4 regions of the Bradyrhizobium sp. Leaf396 genome follow, and region 1 is predicted to be linked to each of the others. Evidence: riboswitches for the same ligand, from Rfam matches in the RefSeq annotation. Region 1 holds a riboswitch; each other region holds the start of a gene.
What was found. A riboswitch is a leader RNA that binds a small molecule or an ion and turns the genes downstream of it on or off. The one in region 1 is predicted to bind cobalamin.
Positions count from the first base shown of each region.

Region 2: linked by a shared signal. The riboswitch ahead of ASG57_RS32800 (TonB-dependent receptor) and the one ahead of ASG57_RS27660 (energy-coupling factor ABC transporter permease) in region 1 are both predicted to bind cobalamin.
Region 3: linked by a shared signal. The riboswitch ahead of ASG57_RS20210 (TonB-dependent receptor) and the one ahead of ASG57_RS27660 (energy-coupling factor ABC transporter permease) in region 1 are both predicted to bind cobalamin.
Region 4: linked by a shared signal. The riboswitch ahead of ASG57_RS11965 (ribonucleoside-diphosphate reductase subunit alpha) and the one ahead of ASG57_RS27660 (energy-coupling factor ABC transporter permease) in region 1 are both predicted to bind cobalamin.

Region 1 is NZ_LMQJ01000045.1:40,250-46,236, forward strand. Features, by position in the region: gene ASG57_RS27645 (histidine phosphatase family protein) at 1-199, shown strand, start outside; gene cobT (nicotinate-nucleotide--dimethylbenzimidazole phosphoribosyltransferase) at 192-1,244, opposite strand; gene cobF (precorrin-6A synthase (deacetylating)) at 1,255-2,004, opposite strand; gene ASG57_RS27660 (energy-coupling factor ABC transporter permease) at 2,051-2,728, opposite strand; cobalamin riboswitch at 2,766-2,985, opposite strand; gene cobA (uroporphyrinogen-III C-methyltransferase) at 3,034-3,762, opposite strand; gene ASG57_RS27670 (cobyrinic acid a,c-diamide synthase CobB) at 3,759-5,069, opposite strand; gene cobM (precorrin-4 C(11)-methyltransferase) at 5,069-5,851, opposite strand; gene ASG57_RS27680 (cobalamin biosynthesis protein) at 5,848-5,987, opposite strand, start outside.
Region 2 is NZ_LMQJ01000064.1:313,545-319,531, forward strand. Features, by position in the region: gene ASG57_RS32785 (adenylate/guanylate cyclase domain-containing protein) at 54-1,790, shown strand; gene ASG57_RS38875 (hypothetical protein) at 1,893-2,069, shown strand; gene ASG57_RS32790 (hypothetical protein) at 2,223-2,435, shown strand; cobalamin riboswitch at 2,882-3,096, shown strand; gene ASG57_RS32800 (TonB-dependent receptor) at 3,210-5,435, shown strand; gene ASG57_RS32805 (hypothetical protein) at 5,497-5,987, shown strand, end outside.
Region 3 is NZ_LMQJ01000023.1:7,701-13,687, reverse strand. Features, by position in the region: gene ASG57_RS20215 (TonB-dependent siderophore receptor) at 1-2,208, opposite strand, end outside; cobalamin riboswitch at 2,383-2,580, shown strand; gene ASG57_RS20210 (TonB-dependent receptor) at 2,917-4,968, shown strand; gene ASG57_RS20205 (PepSY domain-containing protein) at 4,971-5,987, shown strand, end outside.
Region 4 is NZ_LMQJ01000010.1:112,432-118,418, reverse strand. Features, by position in the region: gene ASG57_RS11965 (ribonucleoside-diphosphate reductase subunit alpha) at 1-2,491, opposite strand, end outside; cobalamin riboswitch at 2,605-2,822, opposite strand; gene ASG57_RS11960 (hypothetical protein) at 2,842-3,390, opposite strand; gene ASG57_RS11955 (short-chain fatty acyl-CoA regulator family protein) at 3,452-4,876, opposite strand; gene ASG57_RS11950 (acyl-CoA thioesterase) at 5,022-5,450, shown strand; gene ASG57_RS11945 (MmgE/PrpD family protein) at 5,447-5,987, shown strand, end outside.

The sequences.
Region 1 (5,987 bases):
GTCAGGCCTGGCAAGGATTGACGCAGGCTCCGCAACGCTGGTCGTGCATTCCGGCACGATCCGCGCGGTGCTGTGCATCGCGCTCGATCTCACACCGGACGCCGCGCTGCGCTTCGTGATCGATCCGTTGTCGCTCACCCGGATCGACCGGCTCGCACGCGGCTGGCGCGTCGTCTGCGTCAATCAGCAGGTCAGCTAGGCCTGTCAGGCACGTTGGCCTGCGCGAACGTCGCCATATCGTTGTGAAGTGCGCAGGCCGAGCGGACCAGCGGCAACGCGATGGCCGCACCCGATCCCTCGCCCAGCCTGAGATCGAGGCTGATCAGCGGCTGCACGTTCAGGGCGCGCAGCACCAGCCGATGTCCCTGCTCCGCCGATTGGTGCGACGGCAACAGGAACGGCTGGCATGACGGATTGAGGCGCGCCGCCGCCAGCGCTGCGACGGATACGATGAAGCCGTCGATCAATACAGGAATGCGGGCTTGCGCAGCCGCAATGGTCGCGCCTGCGATCGCTGCGATCTCCAGGCCGCCGACGGCGCACAGGATCTCCTCGGCCGAGCCTCCCGCGAGCCCGTGGCGTGCAATTGCTGCATCGATCACCCGCGCCTTGCGCGCGCGACCGGCCGCATCGACGCCGGTCCCGCTGCCCGCGATCTCCTCGGCGCTCACCGCAAGCAGGCTCGCCGCAATCGCCGCAGAGGTCGTGGTGTTGCCGATGCCCATCTCGCCGAAGATCAGGAGATCAGGCTGACCGGCCTCCGCCCGCACCACGGCGCGCCGGCCGGCTTCGAATGCGAATGCCAACTCCGCAGACGTGAGCGCAGCTTCGACGCTGAAATCGCGCGTGCCATGGCGCGGCTTGTCAACGACGATCCCCGCCGTCGGCTCGGTCGCCAGCGTGCCGGCGTCGACCACCTCCAGACGCGAGCCAAGCTCGCGCGCCAGCACCGAGATCGCAGCACCGCCGGAGGCGAAATTCGCCATCATCGCGATGGTCACTTCTTGCGGATAGGCCGACACGCCCTGCGCGACGATGCCGTGATCCCCGGCGAAGATGATGATCGGCGCCCGCGAAGCGCGGGGCTGCTCTGTCGCCTGCAGACCCGCAAGCTCGATTGCGAGCTGCTCCAGCCGGCCGAGCGCCCCGGTCGGCTTTGTGAGTTGCGCCTGCCGCACGATCGCCGCCTCGCGATGACGGACGGAAATCTCGGGGCACTCTCGGTAGACCCATTCGGGGAGCATGCTGCCTCGCTCAATGCCGGCGCTTGAGAATGTAGCTGTCCATGATCCAGCCATGCCGCTCGCGCGCCTCCTGCCGCAGCGCGACGATGCGCGGACCGGCCTCGGCGAGCGCACCGGAGAGAATGGTCTGATCTTGCATGCCGAGATAGGCGCCCCACCAGATGTGAAGATCCGCCGGATCGAGCGACTGGAACGCCGTGCCGCCGTCGAGCATCACCACCACGGTATCGACTCCGTGCGGCCAGCCCTCGTCACGCAAGCGCCGCCCCGTCGTGACCAGGAACGGCTCGCCGATCTCGTTGAGCGGCAGCGCATGGGCGGCGCACAGCGCCTGGATCGAGGTGATGCCGGGCACGACTTCGATCTTCGGCAACGGATCGAGCCGCCGTGCAATGCGCAGCGAGGAATCGTAGAGCGACGGATCGCCCCAGATCAGCAGCGCGATCTTGCCATCACCTTCGAGATGATCCGCGATCGTCTTCGACCAGGTCGCGGCGACCGCATCGTGCCAATCGTCCACGCCCTTGCGGTAATCAGCTTCTCCGGCGTCGCGCACGGGAAGATCGAACTCGACGATCTGCGTTCTGCCGCTGGTGAGCACGTCCGCGCAGATCGTTCGCCTGAGATCCGCGAGATCGGATTTCGCCGTGCCCTTGCGCGGGATGAGGACGAGATCGGCCGCGTTGATGGCGGCGACTGCAGCGCGCGTGAGCTGCGCGGGATCGCCGCAGCCGATGCCTATCAGGGAGAGCGTGAGCATCGCGAGCGCGACGGACGGCCGCAACGGCCGTCCAATCGCTTGTCTCTCAGGCCGCGTTGTGCAGGCGCGGGGTGACGAGGCCAGGCGCGGTGACGCCGCGCAGCGACTTCGCCAGCGCCAGCACGGCAAGATCGGCCAGCGGCTCGATCACGATGACCAGCGCGTAGGAGGCGGCAAACGTTGCGATGTTGGCGAGGTTGGTCATCGCAAAGCCAGAGCCATAGAGCGCCCAGAATGCGACCCAGGCGATCACGCCGGCCTGATAGGTCGTCGAAAGCGCCAGCGCCTGACCGTACTTCAAATCGACATAGGCGGTGTTGCGGGCAATGATCCGCGTGGCGATCGCCTGGATCGCGAACAGCGGCACCAGCAGGGTGGTGACGTTCATGCCGTATTGCGGCAGGTCGGCCGGCTCGAACAGCATGCCCTGAAGCAGCAGACCGAACGCAAGACCGAAAGCAGCAGGCGCGGCACCGAACAGCAGGAACAGCGTAGAGCCGAGGATGAAGTGCACCTCTGACACGCCGACCGGGAAGTGCGGCAGGATCTCGAAGAAGACGAACACGAGCGCCGTGGTGGCCAGCGTACGTGCCGCGAACGAGCCGATTCCCTGCTCGCGCACGGTCTCGACCGCGAGCTTCAACGCAACGCCGCCTGCGGCGATGCCGGTTGCGTAACTCAACACGAGCTTGCCGCCCGTCACGATTCCGGGTTCGATATGCATGGCTCAGTTCCTTCCTGCCGTCACACCCGACGGCCTTGGCCTCAACACGTGCACGGCCGGTCTCCTGGCTCGCGGTTCACTGGGGTTCTCCGGCCTTCCCGGACCTTGCGGCCCAGTGGCTGATCGGAGCCCCTCACCGCTTACAGTCGCGGGGGCGGCTGGGGTTTGGGGCGCCGAAACTGGGTCCGCCCACCCCCATTCCCGATTATGCTCCGGCGCTTTGCGCCGCGGTGAGCACCATGCCTCTCCTGTGTGCGCCTTTCGCGAGCCGGGCGTCAAGGGGCGAAAGGCGGCCGCCTCCGTCATCACCGATAGTCCCCCGCCAGTGCACCGAACAGGATGACGGCGGCGGTCGAGGGCGCGCCACCGCGCGCAAGCTGATCGGCGAGCTCGGCAATGGTGGTGCGGACCAGCCGCTCGTCGGCACGGCCGAGGGATTCGGCAACCAATGCCGGAGTGTCCGGGGCAAGGCCGTGTGCGATCAACTTTGCGGCCAGCGCCGGAAAGGTGCGCCGGCCCATATAGACGACGGTCGTCGCCTCGGGATCGGCCAGCGCCGCCCAGTTCAGGTCGGGCGGCAGCTCGCCGGTGACGTCGGCACCCGTGATGAACTGCACCCGGCGGGAGGTGTGGCGACGGGTCAGGGGAATGCCGGCCTGCGCAGCGGCGACGCAGGCCGATGTGACACCGGGAATGATCTCATAGCCGATGCCAGCCTCGCGCAGCGTCTCCAGCTCCTCCTCGAGCCGGCCGAAAATGCCGGCGTCGCCGGACTTGAGCCGCACCACGCGCGCGCCGGTCGCGGCATAGTCGACCAGGAGACGGTTGACGTGGTGCTGCCTGGTCGAGGGTCGCCCCGCCCGCTTCCCCACCGCGACGAGATTGGCGCCGGGTCGCGCCAGATCGAGGATCGCGCCGGAGGCGAGGTCATCATAGAGCACGACGTCCGCCTCGCGCAGCCGCGCGGCGCCTCTCACGGTGAGCAGCTCGGGGTCGCCGGGGCCGGCGGAAACGAAGGAGACGAAGCCGCTCACCGGTCCTCCGCGATCAGGTGGAAGAACGTGCCGGTGGCGTGTCCCCGCCGCGAGCCGGTCTCGGCGATGACCGCGCCGGTTGCGTCGTGCACCACCGCCAGCGGCGCATCAGGTTGCGCGAGAATGGTCGAATAGTGGAATTCGTGGCCGCGCAGGCGCGCACCGGCCTGATATCCCGGCATCGGCGATGCGAGCGTGGCGAGACGATAACCGAGATGCATCCGTCGCTTGGCAAAGCTGGTCTCGAGGCCGAGCAGGCCCGTCATCTGATGGCGGACGCCGTCGGCATCCGTCAAAGCGGTCCCCAGCACCATATAGCCTCCGCACTCGCCGTGCATCGGCCGCGTCGTGGCGAAGGCGCAAAGACCGCTGCGAAAGCGTGCATTGGCCGCCAGCTTGCCGGCGTGCAGCTCGGGATAGCCGCCGGGCAGCCAGCAGACGTCGGCGCTCGCGTCGGGCACTTCGTCGGCCAGCGGCGAGAACGGCACGATCTCGCCGCCCGCCGCGCGCCAGGCCTCCAGCATGTGCGGATAGACGAAGGAGAAGGCCGCATCGCGGGCGAGCGCGATGCGTTGACCGGGCGGGGTTATCTTCAGGCCGTTCGCCGCGGGCTGCGCCGACCAATTGCCGGCGGCTCGGAGCACTCCATCGAGATCGACATGCGCGGCAACGAAGCGCGCGGCCTCGTCGATCAGCTTGCCGATCTCGGCCTGCTCCTCGGCCTGCACCAGGCCGAGATGCCGCTTCGGCAGACTGATCTCGGCATGACGTGGCAGCGCGCCGAACACGGCGATGCCGGCCTCCTCAAGCGCGCGCCGCACGAGAGCCTCGTGACGCGGGCTGGCGACGCGGTTGAGCACGACCCCGGCAAGACGCAGGCCGGCGCGATAATCGCGCAAGCCGGCCGCAATCGCAGCCGCCGTTTGCGCTTGTCCCGAGGGGTCGATCACCAGCACCACCGGCCAGCCCAGCATCTCCGCAATGTCGGCAGTCGCGCCGGTGCCGGAGACGCCGCGCGCGGCAACGCCGTCGAACAGGCCCATCGAGCCCTCGGCAAGCACGACATCGGCGTCCACGCCGCGACTGACGAGATGCGCGATGGCGCCGCGGTCCATCGCCCAGCTATCGACATTGACCGACGCGCGTCCCGTGGCGGCGGCGTGAAAGGCGGGATCGATATAGTCGGGGCCGCTCTTGAAGCACTGCACGTTCAGGCCGCGACTGCGCCAGGCGCGCGCAAGCGCCAGCGTCAGCGTGGTCTTGCCGACGCCGGAGGCCGGAGCAGAGATGACAAGACCGGCCGCCATCACGTCGCCTCCGGAAAGCGCGGCTCGGCGCCGACCGGCCGGTAGCGCCGATCGTAGTCGGCGGCATAGAGGCGGCTTTCGTCGAAATCCGCAGCGCCCAGGGTCTTGCCGACCAGGATCAGCGCCGTGCGCTCCATTTCGCTGCCCACGGCCGCATCGAGCGTCGCAAGCGTGGCGCGAATAATGCGCTGATCCGGCCAGCTTGCACGCCAGACGATCGCGACCGGACAATCCGCGCCATAGTGCGGTGTCAGCTCCGCGATGACCTGGTCGAGCAGATGGATCGACAGATGAATCGCGAGCACGGCGCCGGTGGCTGCGAACGCCGCAAGCTTCTCGCCCTCAGGCATCGCGCTGGCGCGGCCCGGCGTGCGCGTCAGCACCACGCTCTGGGCAAGGCCAGGCAGCGTGAGCTCGGCCTCCAGCGCCGCCGAGGCCGCCGAGAAGGAGGGAACGCCCGGCGTCACCGAATAGGGAATGCGAAGCGCACGCAGACGGCGGAGCTGCTCGCCCATGGCCGACCAGACCGAGAGATCGCCGGAATGCAACCGCGCGACATCCTTGCCTGCCGCGTGCGCGGCGGCAATCTCCCCGATGATTTCGTCGAGCGACAGCGGCGCGGTGTTGACGATGCGCGCGCCGGGCGGGCAATGCGCCAGCACGCCCTCCGGCACCAGCGAGCCGGCATAGAGACAGACCGGAGAGGCTGCGATCAGATCGCGTCCCCTCAATGTCAGGAGATCTGGCGCGCCAGGTCCCGCGCCGATGAAATGGACCGTCATGCGCCATCTCCCTCGGCGATCGCCGCGGTCGCGGTGCGATCCTGAGAAACCACGCGCGTTGCAATGAGCCGCGCGCGAGAACCCGCGACTGCGAGCGCGGCGGCTTCGGCAACCGATCCGGTGCCGAACTTTTCCG
Region 2 (5,987 bases), on a different contig from region 1:
GTCAGGTGTATGGAGTTCCATCGTTCCTTCCTTCAGCCTTTGCCTGCGCACCTATGCCGATTTTCAACCAGTCGATCCGGCGCAAGATCGTCGGTATCGCCCTCGGATTGATCGTCCTGATGCTGTTCACGTCGATCCTGTCGATGGCGATGTCGAGCCAGGTCGGCGTCCTCCTGGACGAGCTCACCAATCGATACATCCCGGCCTATAGCCATCTGGCGCGCGCCAACAGCCGCTCGCTGGAGCGGGGGCTGGCGCTACGGCGGATGGTCATGACCCGGATGGAGGCGCCCTCGGATGAGGAGGCCTACGCGGCGCGCCTTCGCGACTTCGAGGCGTCGGACCGCAAGATCGAGGAGGAGGCGGAGGCCGCGCGCAAACTGATCAACGCGATCATCGATGATCCCAGGACGTATTCCGACAACGCCGCACTGGGGCGGATCGATAGCCGCATCGAGACCGCCGTCAGCGAGCTGCGCCGCGACCTGAGCGAGGACCATACCAAGCTCATCAAGCAGGTCGAGGCGAAGCAGATGTCCGAGGCCCGCGGCACGCTGGAGCACATCGACGTGCTGCGCGATCAGTTCAACCGGAAGATCGACACGATCCGCGCCGACATGCTGACGCAGGTCTTCTTCTCGACGTCACAAGTGATCGGCCGCCAGCACCAGGCCATCATCGTTTCGGGTGTCGTGACATTGCTCGCGGCGATCGTCGGATTTGCCTTCGCGCTGTTGGTGTCAAGCGGCATCACTCGCCCGGTGCGGCTGCTGCTGGCCGGCACCCGCGAGGTCGAGGCAGGCCGGTTCGACAAGCCCATCACCGTCTCCACGCAGGACGAGATCGGCGAGCTCGCCGCGGCCTTCAACCGCATGATCGAGCAGCTCAGGCACAACGAGCGCATCCGCGAGACGTTCGGCCGCTACATCGACCCCAAGGTGGTGCAGGGCCTGATCGACCGGCCGGAGGTCGCGATCGACGGCGAGCGCCGGGTGATGACCATCATGTTCTGCGACATGAGCGGCTTCACCTCGATGAGCGAAGGCATGACGCCGCGCGGCCTCGTCAAGGTAATGAATCACTATTTCACTGTGATGTCCGGCCCGATCAGGAGCAATCGCGGAGTCATCGACAAGTATATCGGCGACGCCATCATGGCGTATTGGGGGCCGCCCTTCATCGAGGAGGATGAGGCGGCGCTGCTTGCCGCGCTTGCTGCGATCGAGATGGCCGACCAGGTGCCTGCGCTCCAAAAGCAATTGCCCGATTTGCTTGGCATCCGCGCCATGCCGGCACTGTGCGACCTGCGCATCGGCATTGCCACCGGTGAGGTTCTCACCGGCAGCATCGGCTCCGAGCTCATGATGAGTTTTACCGTCATGGGCGACGCCGTGAACCTCGCTTCGCGGCTGGAGGTCGTCAACAAAGTCTACGGCACCCGCATCCTGATCGCGCAGGGCACGGCGGATGCCATCGGCGCGCGCCTTGAACTGCGCGAGATCGACCGTCTGGCGGTGGCGGGCCAGAGCGCGCCCCAGGCGATCTTCGAAGTGATGGGCAGGGCCGGCGCACTCACCGATGCGCAGGCGGGTCTGCGCACGCACTATGCCGAAGGCCTCGCTGCCTATCGTGCCCGGCGCTTCGACGACGCCCGTGCGGCCTTCAACGCGGCGCTCGAGGCGATCCCCGGTGACGGGCCCTCGCGCACGATGCTCGGCCGCATCGCCCAGTTCGCAGCCAATCCGCCCGATGCCGGTTGGGACGGCGCTTGGCGGCTGGACCAGAAATAGTCTGCCGCGAAAAAATTGATGCTACCCGATAACGATGTTCGCTGTGACCTATTTCCCGGGATTAGGTTTGTTGCCCCTGAGGCGTCTGACGGGGATACGCCGATGACACATCTTACGGACAGGCTGGAACGGTTCGAGACGCTCACCGCCGAATGCGAGCTGATCGCCAAGCTTGCGACCGACAGCAGCAAGCGCGAGTTTTATCTGAAACTCGGGGAGCAGTATCGCCAGCTGGCGCTCGACATCCGGCGGGCGATCGCCACCACGGCTGCGGCCTGAGGCCGGCAGCAATCCGTTCTTAACATTTGGCGCGCATCCTCAAGGCAAGCGAGCTGCCGCTGACCGGTGATGGCTCGTGGTGGTAAGGCCGGGGTTCGTTGCATTGCAGCGTGTCTCGTGAGTGTCATTTGTCATGCTTGACAGGGCAACCCCATGCGCCTCGTTGCCGTGATCATTATCGCGCTCATGACGGTGGCCTGCGATCAGGAGCAGGACATCACCGGCTCGACGACGCCAGCCTGTCCGATGCGAAACTACAGCTACAATCCACGCGACTTGAGCCAGTGCGTCAATGCCTGCAGAGCGTGCGACCGCGGGACCACGGTCACCTGCACGACCTCCTGCACCCTCAAAGGGGCGCGCTGAACCGTTTGGAGAGCCGCGAGTTCGCGATTCCGGCCTGAGGTCACAGGGGCTGGTGCCTAGGCACCGGAACGATTCACCTGGATCAATCATTGATAGAGGCGGGCAGACGCGGAGCTCAATGGAATGGGTATGCTCGATCCCGGCCGATTTCTGGTGTCGTGCTCGCACTGCGATGCTTGGCCGATGGCGGCCAACGTCAAGCGGTCGAGTTGGTCGGCGTCTCCAAACGAGGTCCGCTTTGTCTGCACGCGCTGCCGGCGCGAGGAAACAGCGATCGTATCCGCCTCCGGCGAGTTGATGCCCATCAAGCGCGTCGATGATCCGCCACGCGACGTCGCTGTCGCCTGGGCCCGGGCCCAGCGTTTACGGGGGCGGACCTGAATCGTCGATGCCGAGCAATCGTCGCGTAGCAGCTGCCGATCGATTGACTCCCGGCTTCTGCGCCCCGTAGATTGGCTGCCGACGGTTCTCCTTTCGGAGATCAAAAGGGAATGTGGTGCGAGGTCTTCCCAACGCCGGGATCTTCTCAACGCCACGGCTGCCCCCGCAACTGTAAGCGGTGAATCTCTCGTCCTATGCCACTGGGAATCTCGGTCCTGGGAAGGCGATGCAGAGGTGACGACCCGCGAGCCAGGAGACCTGCCGTCAGCCGTGGTCACACGCGAAGATGTCGGTCGGGGAGTACGGACATCAGCTTCACCGGAGCAATCGATCGCTCCGCCGTAAAGCCTCGTTCGCTGTGACGTGCCACTGACGTCTTCCGAGGCTAGAATTGTGTCCTGTTTCGTCACTGCCGCCAGGCGCTGCTGCGCCGGCATCGTTGCGGCCTTTTCCTTTCATTCGCTCAATCTCTCCATCGCCAACGCCGAGCAGCTTGCCGCCGAGCAACTGCCGCCGGTCGAGGTGACCAACTCTGACGATCAGAACCGTACGCGTGCGAGGGTAACCGGCGAAGGCGATAGGGGGCGGCGCCGGGCGACGCCGACCGGGGCGCCGGCGGGGACCAACTCGGCCGGCCCGGGCAGTGAGGCCGACAACGATGGCGGCATCGTCGGCGCGGCCACGACCGTCGTCACGGCCGCGGACGTCGCGCACGCGCCCACGCAGAATCTGGCCGAAATCATCGCGGCACAAGTGCCAGGTGCCCAGATCACAACGTTCTATGGTGGCCCGATCGGTGCCAAGACCAGCGTCGACCTGCGCGGCTTCGGCTCCTTCGCTACGGCGAATACGCTGGTGCTGGTCAACGGACGGCGGCTGAATGATATCGACATGGCGCAGGTGGATCTCGCCACCATCCCACTCAATGCCATCGAGCGCATCGAGATCACGCGCGGCAATTCCGGAGCGGTGCTCTACGGGGACAATGCGGTCGGCGGTGTCATCAACATCGTCACCAAGAACGGCGTCGGCGGCCCACCGGCGACCGCGCGCATCGAGGCCGGTTTCGGCTCGTTCAACACCCGGCTTGGCAACGTCTCGACCGCGCTCACTTCTGGTCCCTGGTCGACCTCGTTCTACGGCAATGCCGCCAGGTCCGATGGCTACCGAGACAACAATCGTTACGTCCAGGAGAACGGCGTCGGCAATTTGAACTACACGACGCCTGGCCTGACCGCCTTTCTGACCGTCACCGGCGACAATCAGGCGCTGCGGCTGCCGGGTGGCCGCCTCGTCGATCCTTCGATCGGCCTCGACGAGCTCGCGACGAACCGTCGAGGCACCAGCACGCCATTCAACTACGCCAACCAGCAGGGCTTTGGCGCGACGGCGGGATTCACGAAGACCCTGGTGAACGGCGTCGATCTTATCGTTGACGGCGGCATGCGTGACAAGAAGCAGCAGAGCGCGTTTTTCTCGAGCCCGACGCCGGTCCCAGCTTTATTCACGTCGACCTATGTCGATGCTGAACTCGCGACATGGTCGATCACGCCGCGTCTCAGCGTGAAGAGCCTGCTGGGCGGAATGCCGTCGCAGCTGTTGACCGGAGTCGACTATTACGATGCGAGCTTTCGGCAGAACCGCGGGGCAGGTCAGGGTCTCGCTGCCTGGCACAATTACGATCTCAGACAGCGCACGGTTGCCGGGTATGTCCAGCACACATTGGGTGTAACGCCTACAACCGACGTCTCCTATGGCGCGCGGGTGCAGAGCATCCATCTCACGGCCCGTGACAATTTCGACCCGGCGGCTCCGTTCAATGCCGATATCGGCGCGCTTCCGCTGCGGAGCGATGAAACTCAGTATGCGCTGCACCTCGGTGCCGAGCATCGCGTCAGCGACACCGTCGCGCTGTTTGGCCGCGCTGCGCGCGCCTTCCGCACCCCTGACGTTGACGAGCGGGTATCGTCGGGTCCTTCATTCGATCCGTTCTTCAACCCGCTGCCGCAAACGTTCCAGCTCAAGACCCAGACCTCGCAGGACATCGAGGGCGGGCTGCGCATCAGAGGGGGTGGCTTGCAGATGCAGAGCAGTCTCTACCTGATGGACCTCACCAACGAGATCCATTTCAATCCGGTCCTGTTCTATAACACCAATCTCGATCCGACCCGCCGTTACGGCTCGGAGACCAGTATCTCCTATCGCATCAGCGACGCCCTGCTTTTGCGTTCCGGCATGGCCTACACACGAGCTGTCTTCCGCGAAGGCATCTGGGCGGGCAACGACGTGCCGCTGGTCTCGCGTTACACCGCCAGTGCAGGCGTTACCTGGAACATCTGGCAGAACTATCTGGTGCTCGATGCCACCGCACGCTTCTGGAGCGAGCGCCGCATGGACAACGATCAGGCGGGAACGCAGAAGCCAATTCCGGCCAATGGCACGATCGACCTCAAGGTCAGTGGTCAATATGAGCGCTACTTCTGGTCGTTCAGCGTCAACAATGTGTTGAACGCGCTCTATTACGACTACGCCATCGCAAGCACCTTCACGGACGGACGCTTCAACGCCTACCCGCTGCCCGGTCGCAGTTACCTGCTCAAGGCCGGTGCGACGTTTTGATCCCACGGGGCTGTCATGTGCCCGCAAATCAATCTAGAATTGGACAAGAAGGAGATCACTCATGGTTTTCAGTATTTTCTCATCCGACACTGACCGTTTCCGCCTCCATCCGGTGGCGCCGCGTCTTGCGCCTATGTTCGGCTTTGCGCTGTTGACGGTTTCATGCGCGCTCGCAAGCTTGGCGTTCGCCTGCGCGACGCCCTTCGCAGCGTTCGCCGTCTTGGCGGCCGCGATGCTGCCGCTGCGTCCGGCGCTTCTCGTCGTGACCGGCGCCTGGCTCGTGAACCAGACCATCGGCTTCGGCGTGCTGCATTATCCGGTCGATGGCAACGGCATCGCCTGGGGCTTTGTGATCGGCGCGGCGGCGCTGTTGTCCACGGCGGCAGCGTCGGCCGTGCTGCGCACACTGCCGCAGGGCCGTGCGGCCCTGATGCTCGCGATTGCGCTGTTTGCGGCCTATGCGACCTACGAGCTTGCGCTCTTCGCCGCGACGCCGTTCCTGGGTGGAGAGGCCGCCTTCACGGCGGACATCGTGGCACGCCTCGGGCTGAC
Region 3 (5,987 bases), on a different contig from region 1:
CAGATAGCTAAAGTCGTAGGTCAGCAGAGCATCAGCCAGGGTATAACCGGGGACCCTGATCAGGTTGGCGTCGTCGCCCCATACGCCGCCGGTGTAGCGGACACCGCCGCCGAGACCGAGACCTGCGACGAGCCCACCCGTGAACTTGTAGTAGCCCCACAGGAATGCGCTATCGCGGTTCACGCTCGCGACATCCTTGCCCACGATGGCGGGATTGACGTGCTCCTCGACGACCGGGACGATATGGGAGGCGCCGGCAATGACCTCCAAATTGTCGGTAATATTGGCGCGAAAGTCGGTCTCAATGCCTTTGACCCGAATCGCGCCAACCTGGAAGGGCACGAACGTGGGCGTGTTCACCACAACGTTTCGCTGAGTCATGTCGAACGCGGCGGCGGTGAACAGCATCCTCATGCCGGGCGGGGCGTATTTGACCCCCGCCTCGATCCCCTCTCCGGTCGTGGGCTTGAATGGCTGTCCCGTGGCCGATGCCAATGACAGTCCGGCGACCGGCTCGAACGAAGTGGAATAGCTGATGTAGGGAGCCAGGCCGAAATCGAACACGTAATTGAGGCCAACCCTCCCGGTGAACGCGGAGTCGTCCTGGGGGACACTCACGTTCGTCAGCCTGTTGGCGGTGTCTGCCGTTGCACGGTCATGACGTCCCGTGAGGACGAGATTCCAACGATCCAGCTTGATCTGGTCCTGAAGGTAGACGCCTAGCTGGTCCTTGTTTGTCGACGTGTTGATGAATGGTATCATCGTGGCCTTGGTCGGCAGCGGGGTCGCACCATAGACCGGATTGTAGACGTCGATCGGGAAGCCGGGGAAGGTGCCACGATAATCGGTATCAACCGTCGTTTTCTGGTAGTCGAGTCCAGCCAAGACCTTGTGGCGGAACCACCCTGTGTTGAAGTCCGCTTGCACTTGGTTGTCGATCGCGAAGTTCTTCGTGCTGCCGCCGATGAAATTCGCATCCCGCAGCGTGACGCGCTGCGCAGGATCGACGGGAGGTACGACGCCGGGGAGATAGCAGGCGACGTGGCCGCCCGCGATCGGGCATAGCGTCCCGGCATTGCGCATCGAATACATGTCGATGTCGACCTGCGCCACGCGCAAGTTCTGGCGGAATTCGAGCGCTTCATTGAAGCGATGCTTGAACTCATAGCCGATCACGGCCTGGTCAAATCCGATTTTGTCGAACCCGGGTTCGCCAGTGTAGGTGCTGACCGGAATGCGGCCGTTCGGATTCGGTAAAAGCGTGCCGTAGGCCGGCAGATACTGGTGGACTTGGCCGTCGAGGCGGTCCCGCTGTGCGCTGGCCAGCACCGTCAAGCTGGTATCGGTGGTCGGCTGCCAGGTGAAGCTCGGCGCGAGGAAATAGCGCTGCTCCTTGTTCATGTCGACAAACGTATCGCTGTCGCGCGCCAGGCCCACGATGCGATAGAGAAACTCGCGATTCTGGTCGATCGGACCGGAGAAATCGAAGGCTCCCTGAATTCGATTGAAGCTGCCGGTTTGTACCTCAACCTCGTTACGCTGTTCGATGGTGGGACGCTTGCTCACCATATTGAGAATGCCCCCGGGGGAAGCTTGGCCGTAGATTCCGGAAGACGGTCCCTTGAGAATTTCGATTCGCTCGAGTCCCCATGGCTCTGTGCGAGGTTGAGCGAACTGAATGGTCGAGTCGTAGGGCAGACGCAGGCCGTCGAGATAGCGCGGTGCGATGAAGCCCCGAACCCTGACCTCCGTGTCGAATACCGACGCTGCGCCGTACAACTGGCCTTGCGTGCCCGACACATACCGAATTGCCTCGCCCACATTCTGCGCCCCTTGGAGCTCGATCTGCTGCCGTGGCACGACATTGATCGATTGAGGCGTTTCAAGAATAGGCGTGTCCGTCTTAGTTCCGGTTGCACTCTGCCGTGCAACAATTCCGTTAACGGGGCCATTGGCTCGCTCGGAGCCCACGCCCCTTGACCCGGCTTCTGGAGGAGCGGCCGACCGTTGTGCAGCGATGGCGGGGCGACGGGTCGCTCCGACACGCGCGGCTCTGCGGGCTGGCTGCGCCGGCCTTACCGCCGGCTTTGGCGCATCCACGGTTACTGGCGGCAATGTTTGCTGTTGCGCCAATGCTATTGACGGCCATTCAAGAAGAAGGATTGCAGTACTCGCCGCGCTCAACAAAGCCGCACGAGATGCCGTCACTCCAAATGATCTCACCCTCGCCCCCGAAAATGTACTGTTAGTCGTTACTGCTAGATGAGTGACCGAAGGCATGTCGCGATGTCATCTAGAATAGATTTAAGGAGAGGCTTTCGCAGCTGGCTGTGTTATTTGAAGCACGGCGCAGCCTTCCAGTTGACAGTGTCTTGCATATAAAACTAATGTGATCGCGACGGTTCTCCTTCGGGAGACAATAGGGAATACGGTGCGGGGGATGACCCCCCAGGCCGTGGCTGCCCCCGCAACTGTAAGCGGTGAGCCTTCGCCAAATTGCCACTGAGCCTGCGGGCTTGGGAAGGCGGCGACAGGCAACGACCCGCGAGCCAGGAGACCTGCCGTCAGTCGTGGTCACACGCGAGCACATTGGGCGGGGTGTCCTGGTGAGTGTTGAGCTGCCGACCTCTTGAGGCAGCGGCCAAGCTGCGTTCGCGGTGACGTGCCACGTTATCGCGAGTCTTATTGATGACCTCCCGTACAAGCGTCTTCCTACGGCGTCGCCGCGCATTGCTCCGTTCAGCTGCAATCTCCTGCCTTGTGGTATCGACCGATGGCTGGGCACAGGGCTCCGCAGAGCGGGTCCAGACGCTCGACCCCGTGGTGGTGCAGCCGCCAGCAACGCCGCCGAATGCCCGCAGCACCCGACGCAGTTCTGCTGCTGCTCGTGCCGCGCATTCACGCCAGCAGCGTGACATGGCCGCCAGAACTGGCACTCAGGTTGCCGCACCGACCGGTCCCGTGTTCGCCGCACCGACGCTCAACCTCACCGGCGCAAGCACGGCCGGCAGCCGCCTCGGCCTGACGCGGCTGCAGACCCCGGCCAGTGTGGAGGTGATCTCCGCTGAAACCATTTCCGAGCGCGGCCAGCAGAACATCCTCGACGCGGTGACGCAGAACGCCACCGGTTTCACGGCGAGCCCGGCGCCGGGCAATGGCGGCGTCTCGTTCAATACCCGCGGCTTCACGGGCCTGGGCTCCGTCATGACGCTCTATGACGGCACTCAGCTCTATATCGGCGCCGGCACGGTGACCTTTCCGTTCGACACATGGTCGACCGAGCGTATCGAGGTGCTGCGCGGCCCTGCGTCGGTGATGTATGGCGCGGGTGCGGTCGGCGGCGCCATCAACATCGTGTCGAAACTGCCGTCGTGGATCCCTCGCAACCAGGCCGAGATCTCGCTGGACAGCAACATGACACGGCGAATTGCCGTCGACAGCGGCGGTCCGATCAACAAGGACGTCGCCTATCGCATCACCGCCACCGGCAACATGTCGGACGGCTGGATCGATCGCGACGACACCTCGAACGTCGCGCTTCATGCCGTGGTTCAGGTCAAGCAGAACGAGGACGTCACCTGGACGCTGTCCACGGATTACGGCGACCGCCACCCGTCACGTTATTTCGGTACGCCGCTGATCAACGGCAGGCTCGAAGATTCGCTACGCTTCAAGAACTACAACGTCAGCGACAGCCACATCCGCTACCAGGACAGCTGGAATCAGGTGAAGACCGACTGGCAGGTCGCCGATGGAGTTTCGGTCCACAACACGCTCTACTATTTGAATTCCAAGCGTCACTGGAAGAATGTCGAGAGCTACGTCTATAACCCCGCCACCGGCCTCATCGACCGCAGCGACTACATCGAGATTTTTCACGACCAGCAGCAGGTCGGCAATCGCATGGATGCGAAGTTCCGCGGACATGTCCTCGGGATGGCCAACGAGTTCCTGGCAGGCTTTGACGTCAACAGCATCAATTTCACCCATACCAACAATTCGCCCTATGGCGGCTCGTCAGCCGTCAACCCGTACGACGTCGTTCCAGGCGTGTTCAACAGCCCGAACCCTACGACTCCCGGCTTCGGCAGCGTGACCAACCAGTACGCGCTGTTTGCCGAGAACAGGCTGTCGGTCACCGAGCAGCTCTCCCTGATTGCCGGCATCCGTCAGGATGAGCCGACGGTCACGCGCACCGACTATCGGGTACCCGCCAACAGTTTCGAAAAATCGTTCTCATCGACCACCTGGCGCGCGGGTGCGGTCTATACGCCCGTCAAGGATCTTGCCTTCTATGGCCAGTATTCCACCGCGGTCGATCCGGTCGGGGGGATCATCTCGCTCTCGTCCGCCAACAGGAATTTCGACCTCGCCACCGGAAAACAGATCGAGATCGGCGTGAAGCAATCGTTCTGGGGCGGCCGCGGCGAATGGACCTTGGCCGGCTACGAGATCGTGAAGAACAACCTGCTGGCGCGCGATCCCAATATTCCTACCCTGACGGTCCAGGTCGGCCAGCAATCATCGCGCGGCGTCGAAGCAACGGTCGGATTCCTGCTCGATTACGGCTGGCGGATCGATGCCAACGCCGCGTTCCTGCGCGCGAGGTATGACGATTTCGTGCAGTCGGTTGGCGGCGTAGCCGTGAACTATGCCGGCAACGTGCCGGTCAACGTCCCGCAGACCGTCTCCAACATCTGGGCGACCTGGGCTTTCGCACCGAACTGGTCGGCGAACGCGGGCGTGCAGATCGTCGGCAAGACCTATGCGGACAATGCCAACACGATGACGCGCCCGGCCTACAACATCGTCAATGCTGGCGTGCAGTGGAAGCCCGATCTGAACACCACCGTGTCGTTCCGCGTCTACAATCTGTTCGATGAGGTCTACACCACGTCGGGCGGCACCAACCAATGGCTGCTCGGCATGCCGCGCACGGCGCAGCTCGCCGTCAATGTGAAGTTCTGAGCGTGGCGCGCTCCCTGAGACGCACGCTCCGGCGGTGGCTGTATATCGGCCACCGCTGGGTCGGCATCGTCACCTGCCTGTTTTTCGCGATGTGGTTCATCTCCGGCGTGGTGATCATGTACGTCGCCTTTCCAGGCCTTTCCGAGAAGGAGAGGCTGGCAGCGCTCCCTGACATGCAATGGGCGAAAGTGGCGCTGTCGCCGGATGACGCGATGAAGGCGGCAGGCGCCACGCACTATCCGCGCGATCTCCGGCTGTCCATGCTGGCGGACGAGCCGGTGTATCGCATCACCGGCTGGGACGGCAAGCGGCAGGCGATCTCTGCAGCCGACGGCCGCGTCATCACGAGTATATCCGAACAGCAGGCGCTCGCCGTCGCGCAGCATCATCCCGCGAGCAGATCGCCGCGTCTCGAAGACATCGTCGACCGCGATCAATGCAGCGTGACGGCGCGTTACGATCCGCTGCGACCGCTCTACCTCATCGGGCTCGGCGACGATGCCGGTACCAGGCTCTATGTCTCCTCGCGCTCCGGCGAGATCGCGCTCGACACCGACCACACCGAGCGTGTCTGGAACTGGCTCGGCTCGATCCTGCACTGGATCTATCCGACCGTGCTGCGCAAGGATGGCCCGCTGTGGCGGCTGGTGGTGCTTTGGATCTCCGGCATCTGCCTCATCGTCGGCGTGACGGGCATCTGGATCGGCATCCTGCGCGTGCGACTGAAGCGGCGCTATGCGAGCGGCAGGATCACGCCCTATCGCGGCTGGATGGCGTGGCACCACGTCACGGGCCTGATCGCAGGCATCTTCGTGCTGACGTGGATGTTCTCCGGCTGGCTTTCGCTCAACCCCGGCGAATATTTCACGGGCCGCAACACGGGCCGCGAGGTGCTGCAGCGCTATGCCGGCCACGATGCGCCGACATTTGCGACGAAGCTGCCAATGCCGCAATCCGCTGCGGTTGAAGCACGCTTTGTGTGGCTTGATGGCAGCCCGATAATGATTGCCGCATCGCGT
Region 4 (5,987 bases), on a different contig from region 1:
ACTTCAAATCTGATATCATGACCTCATCCCACAGCCCGCGGCTCTTGAGATCGCGCACGAGGTAGGCGTTCACGACCGTAAAGTCCCCGGACATGTTGGATTTGACGTAGAGATTTTGGTAGGCGGGCTCGATTGACTGCGAGACGGCGCAGATATTCGAGATCGTGGCGGTCGGCGCGATCGCCATGGTGTTGGAGTTGCGCATGCCGACGGTCATCACGCGCTGACGCAAGGTATCCCAATCGAGGCGACTCCCACGGTCGAGATCGACCGGCGCGCCGCGCGCCTCATCAACGATCTTGATGGAATCGAGCGGCAGGATTCCCTTGGACCAAAGCGATCCCTCATAGGACGGATAGCGCCCGCGCTCGGCCGCAAGATCGACGGACCCCGAAATCGCCCAATAGGAAATCGCCTCCATGCTTTCGTCGGCGAAGGCGACCGCTCCGTCCGAGGCGTAGGGCAGCCGGAGGATGTTGAGCACGTCCTGGAAGCCCATGATGCCGAGCCCGACCGGCCGATGGCGCAGGTTGGAATTGCGCGCTTCGGGGATGGTGTAAAAATTCACGTCGAGGACGTTGTCGAGCATCCGCATCGCGGTCGTCACGGTGCGCGCAAGATGCTCGTGGTCGAGCTTGCCGTCCGCGATGTGGTTGACGAGGTTGACCGAGCCGAGGTTGCAGACCGCAACTTCCGTGTTCGAGGTGTTGAGCGTGATCTCGGTGCAAAGGTTGGACGAATGCACGACGCCGCAATGCTGCTGCGGCGAGCGGAGATTGCACGGGTCCTTGAAGGTGATCCACGGATGCCCCGTCTCGAACAGCATGGTGAGCATCTTGCGCCAAAGGTCGACAGCGCGAAGCTGCCTGGTCACGCGCATTTCACCGCGCGCGGATCTGGCTTCATAGAAGGCGTAACGCTCGGCAAAGGCCTTGCCGGTGAGATCGTGGAGGTCGGGGGTTTCGTCCGGGGAGAACAGCGTCCAGGCGCCATCTTCTTCCACGCGCTGCATGAAGAGGTCCGGCACCCAATTGGCTGTGTTCATGTCATGGGTGCGGCGGCGATCGTCGCCTGTGTTCTTGCGAAGGTCGAGGAACTCCTCGATGTCCACATGCCAGGTTTCGAGATAGGCGCAGACCGCGCCCTTGCGCTTGCCGCCCTGGTTGACGGCAATCGCGGTATCGTTGGCGACTTTCAGGAATGGCACCACGCCCTGGCTTTCGCCATTGGTGCCCTTGATATGCGCACCAAGGCCGCGCACGCGCGTCCAGTCGTTGCCGAGCCCGCCCGCGTATTTGGAGAGCAGCGCATTGTCCTTGATGGCTTTGAAGATGCCGTCGAGATCGTCGGCGACGGTGGTGAGGAAGCAGGATGAGAGCTGCGAGCGCAGCGTGCCGGCGTTGAACAGCGTCGGCGTCGATGCCATGAAATCGAAGCTCGAAAGCAAGTTATAGAACTCGATCGCCTTTCCTTCACGGTCGATTTCACGCAAGGCTAGGCCGCAGGCGACGCGCATGAAGAAGGCTTGCGGCAGTTCGAACCGCGTGCCGCGCGCATGCAGGAAATAGCGGTCGTAGAGCGTCTGGAGGCCAAGGTAGTCGAATTGCAGGTCGCGCTCGGGCTTGAGGGCTTCGGCGAGACGCGCAAGGTCGAAGCGGCCGATTTCAGGATCGAGCAATTCATTCGTGATGCCGGTCTGCACATAGGCGCGGAAATATTCCGCATAACGCCCGGCCATTTCGGCCTGCGTCGCCTGTTCGGGCTGGCCCATCACGAAGCTCAGGGCTTCGCGGCGCAGCTTGTCCAACAGAAGCCGCGCGCTGGCCTTGGCGTAATCGGGATCGGTCTCGACGAGGGTGCGCGCGGCAAGGATCGGCGCCAGCGCCAGCTCATCCACGCTGATGCCGTCATAAAGATTGCGCTGGGCCTCTGTCAGGATGGCTTCGGCCGAGACACCGTCAAGCCCGGCGGACGCTTCCTCGACCACGGCGGCGAGGCGCTTGCTGTCGAGCGGCACCAGCGTGCCATCGGCGGTCTTCATATGCAGGGACGGCGTGGCGGTGGCCGCTTTGCCTTTGGTCTTTGTCTCCGCCTTGGCGCGTTCGCGCGCGCGATCCTCGCGGTACAGCACATAGGCGCGCGCGACCTTGTGATGCTCGCTTCGCATCAGCGCGAGTTCGGCCTGATCCTGGATGTCCTCGATATGGAAGGTGCGCCCGGCATCGGCGCGGCGCGTCAGGCTGGCGACGATCTGATCGGTCAGCTCAGCCACCACGTCATGGACGCGCCGCGACGCCGCGGCGCTGCTGCCCTCGACCGCAAGAAACGCCTTGGTCAGGGCGACGGTGATCTTGGAGGCGTCGAAGGGCGAAACCGATCCGTTGCGGCGAATGACCTGATAGCCCGGCTCGCTTGCGGGCGAAGCCGAAGCGGCAGGGTTAGACAAACGCACGACACGCGCGGCAGCGGCAGTTTCCGTTCCGAGAGACATTGGCTCAAGACCCCGTGGTTGTTGCGGGCCGGGGTCTAAGCGGAGGCGCATGCAGGAAGAGGAGCGGCGGATGCCGCAACCTGCCACGCGACCACCGGGACACCCCGCCCAGGGACGTTTCTGGTGTCGCGGCAGGTCTCCTGGCTCGCGGGTCTTAGCATCCGTCCGGTCTTCCCGAAATCGTGCGATTCCAGTGACGTAAAACGTGGACTTCAGCTCTCCGCTTACAGTTGCGGGGGCAGCACCGGCTTTGCCCAAAACATAGGCGCACCGGCTTCCCTCTTAGCTCCCGATATTGCGACTCGGGAGAACCGTGACCACCATATCTAGTAGTTTTATACGACTCGGTGTCAATAAATCGTTTCGACCGTCGTCACTGAATTCTCATAATTCACAGCCGCTCCGGAACCCTGCGCATCGGCTTTCCGCCAAGCCACGATGATCCCAGGGTTATTCGACAGGCGCGCGATTTCCTGGGGCGGATGCAGCGCAAAATGGATCGACTGCTGGCCACGGCGGAAGGAGCCTGTGCCTGACTTGGGAAGCCGTCCGTCCTTTGTCCAGCGCCGCCGCTCGCGCGGTGTGATCTCCAGAATCTCCTCAACGACCTTTGGATAAAGACGCTCCTGCCGGAAGGCATCCAGTGCTTCATCGATGGCGGACAGAAGATCAACGAGATCGATAGTGGCCTGCGGCGGGATCGTGGTCCGGATGCCTTCTTCCTTCGCCGATACCTTGAGCCGGTGCCGTCGCAGCAGGCCCGCAACCCGGCGGCGGGCTTCCCGCGCGCGGCGCGCGGAGCCAAGCGTCAATTCGCGCGGCGGCGTGAAGCTCAATACAATTCCGGCCGCGCCATCATCGATGGTGACATAGCGGCTATGCAGGGCGGCGACGCTCACGCGGTTCTTCCAGCAGCTTCATTCATGAGGGCGCGCACTCTCCCGCCGGGCGTCATCCGGGTCAACTCGCGGCGTAGGGTGCAAAGGCGCTGCGGTTTTCATCGGCGTGAAGGTGGCGGCCCACCGGCGGAAAGGCGCGCTGTGGGCAATTGGTCCTTTCGCAAATCCGGCAACCCGCGCCGATAGGCGTCGCGGCCATGGGGTTGGTGAGATCGAGGCCGTCCGAATAGACGAGACGGCCCGCATGCTGGAGATCGCAGCCGAGCGCAATGGCGAAGGTCTTGCGCGGCGCATGATACCCGCCCTGGCCGTGCGAGACGGCGCGCGCCACCCAGAGATAGGTGCGCTCGTCTGGCATGCGGGCGAGCTGCGTCAGGATGCGGTCCGGCTGCGCGAAGGCTTCATAGACGTTCCAGAGCGGGCAGGTGCCGCCGATGCGCGAGAAGTGAAAATCGGTCGCCGACTGGCGCTTGGAGATGTTGCCCGCGCGATCGACGCGGATGAAGAAAAACGGGACGCCGCGTGCGCCGGGCCGCTGAAGCGTGCTGAGCCGGTGGCACGCCGTCTCGAACCCGACACCGAAAGTCTGGCCGAGAAGATCGATGTCGTAGCGGCATGCTTCCGCCATGTCGCGGAAGGCCGAGTACGGCAACAGCAGCGCCCCCGCGAAATAATTGGCAAGGCCGATGCGCGCGAGGCGGCGGGATTCATCATCGGCAAAAGACCCCGCGGCCACGATGGCATTGATGGTTTCGCTCTGTTCGAGGAAGGCTAGCTGCGTTGCCATCTGGAAGGCTTGCTGGCCGGAGCGCAGGCGCCGTGAAAGACGCAACACGCCCGCGCTTTGATCGAACCTTCGCTGTGCGTCCTGCGATCCATCTTCGGAGGCCGCGACCAGCACACGGACGCCATGGCGCGTGGATAGCCGCGCCATCAACGCGGCGGCCATGTTGCCGGGCGGAAGATTTTCTTCGCGCGCGATGCGCTCGGCTTCTTCATCCAGCTCGGCGATGTAATTGTGTCGCGCATAGAAGAAGTCGCGCACTTCCTCGAACGGCGTCGATACCGCCGAGACGGCACGGTCCTGCCGGTCATCGCCGAGCCGGACCGCGAGCGCCGCCGATTGTTCGATCGCGCGGCGATAACGCCGATGGAGCGACACGAAGGCGCGGCCCACGGCTGGCATGTTGGAAGCAAGCGCCCGCAATTCGGCGGTGACGATCGCTTCGCCGATGACCGGATCGGACAGCGCCTCCTTGAGATCGCCGATCAGCCGCGCCTCGTCGTCTTCCGAGAAGAGCTGCACGTCGATGCCGAATGCGGCATTGAGCTTCAGCAGCACCGGCACCGTAAGGGGCCGCTGGTTGTTCTCGATCTGGTTCAGATAGCTCAGCGACAGGCCGATGGCGGAGGCCAGCGCCTGCTGCGTCATCCCCCGTTCCTCGCGCAGGCGCTTCAGCCGCACGCCCATGAAGGCTTTCTTCATCGGAGCTCCATACCTTCGCAGACTTTGCAAATCTGTCGGAACTGCTTCGCAAAACTCCGCAACTTCAGCCCTTTACGCTGTGTCCGCCTTGCAAATATTGCGAAGGACGGTCGCGAACGCAAGCGGCCAGCGGGAGCACATCAGCATGACGGCCCTCGCGCCGGACACACCTCCGACCAGCGAAACGCGCTTCGTCGAGATGATCTTCCCCGAACAGGCGAACCATTACGGCACGCTGTTCGGCGGAAACGCCCTCAGCCTCATGGGCAAGGCGGCCTTTGTCGCGGCGACGCGCCGCGCGCGGGTGCCCGTCGTCATGGCGCGCTCCGAGAAAGTCGAATTCCACGTTCCGGTGCGCGTCGGCGAGCTCATCGAACTGACCGCGCGCGTCACGCGTGTCGGGCGTTCGTCCATGACCGTCGCGGTCGATGCCATCTCGGAAGAACTCACTACAGGCAAGCGGCGCCTTGCGCTCCGCGGCTCGTTCGAAATGGTCGCGGTGAACGGCACGGGCAATCCCGTGCCCGTCTTGCCGTGGCCGTCCATTCCCACCCCGGAGGAAATCCCGTCGTGAAGCTGCATTCCGTCCGCACGCATAAATCCGCCGACAACCTGCCGCGGGCAGCGCAACTCGCCTGGAAGATCGCCGAGGTCGCGGCCGATCCTGTTCCCGTCAGCCCGGCTGTGATCGAGATGATCGGCAACCGCCTTATCGACAATGCGGCGGTGGCGGCGGCATCCCTGTCGCGGCGGCCGGTGGCAAGCGCACGCGCGCAGGCGAACGCGCATCCGTTCAAACCGGGCGCCACGGTATTCGGCCTGTCACAGCACCGGCGGCTTTCGCCGGAATGGGCGGCCTGGGCCAACGGCGTTGCCGTGCGCGAGCTTGATTTTCACGACACGTATCTCGCGGCGGATTATTCGCATCCCGGCGACAACATCCCGCCCGTGCTGGCGGTTGCGCAGCATTGCGGCCTTGATGGCGCGGCGCTTCTGCGCGGCCTTGCGACCGGCTATGAAATCCAGGTCGATCTCGTGACGGGCATCTGCCTCCACGAACATAAGATCGATCATATCGCGCATCTCGGGCCTTCGGCGGCCGCGGGCATCG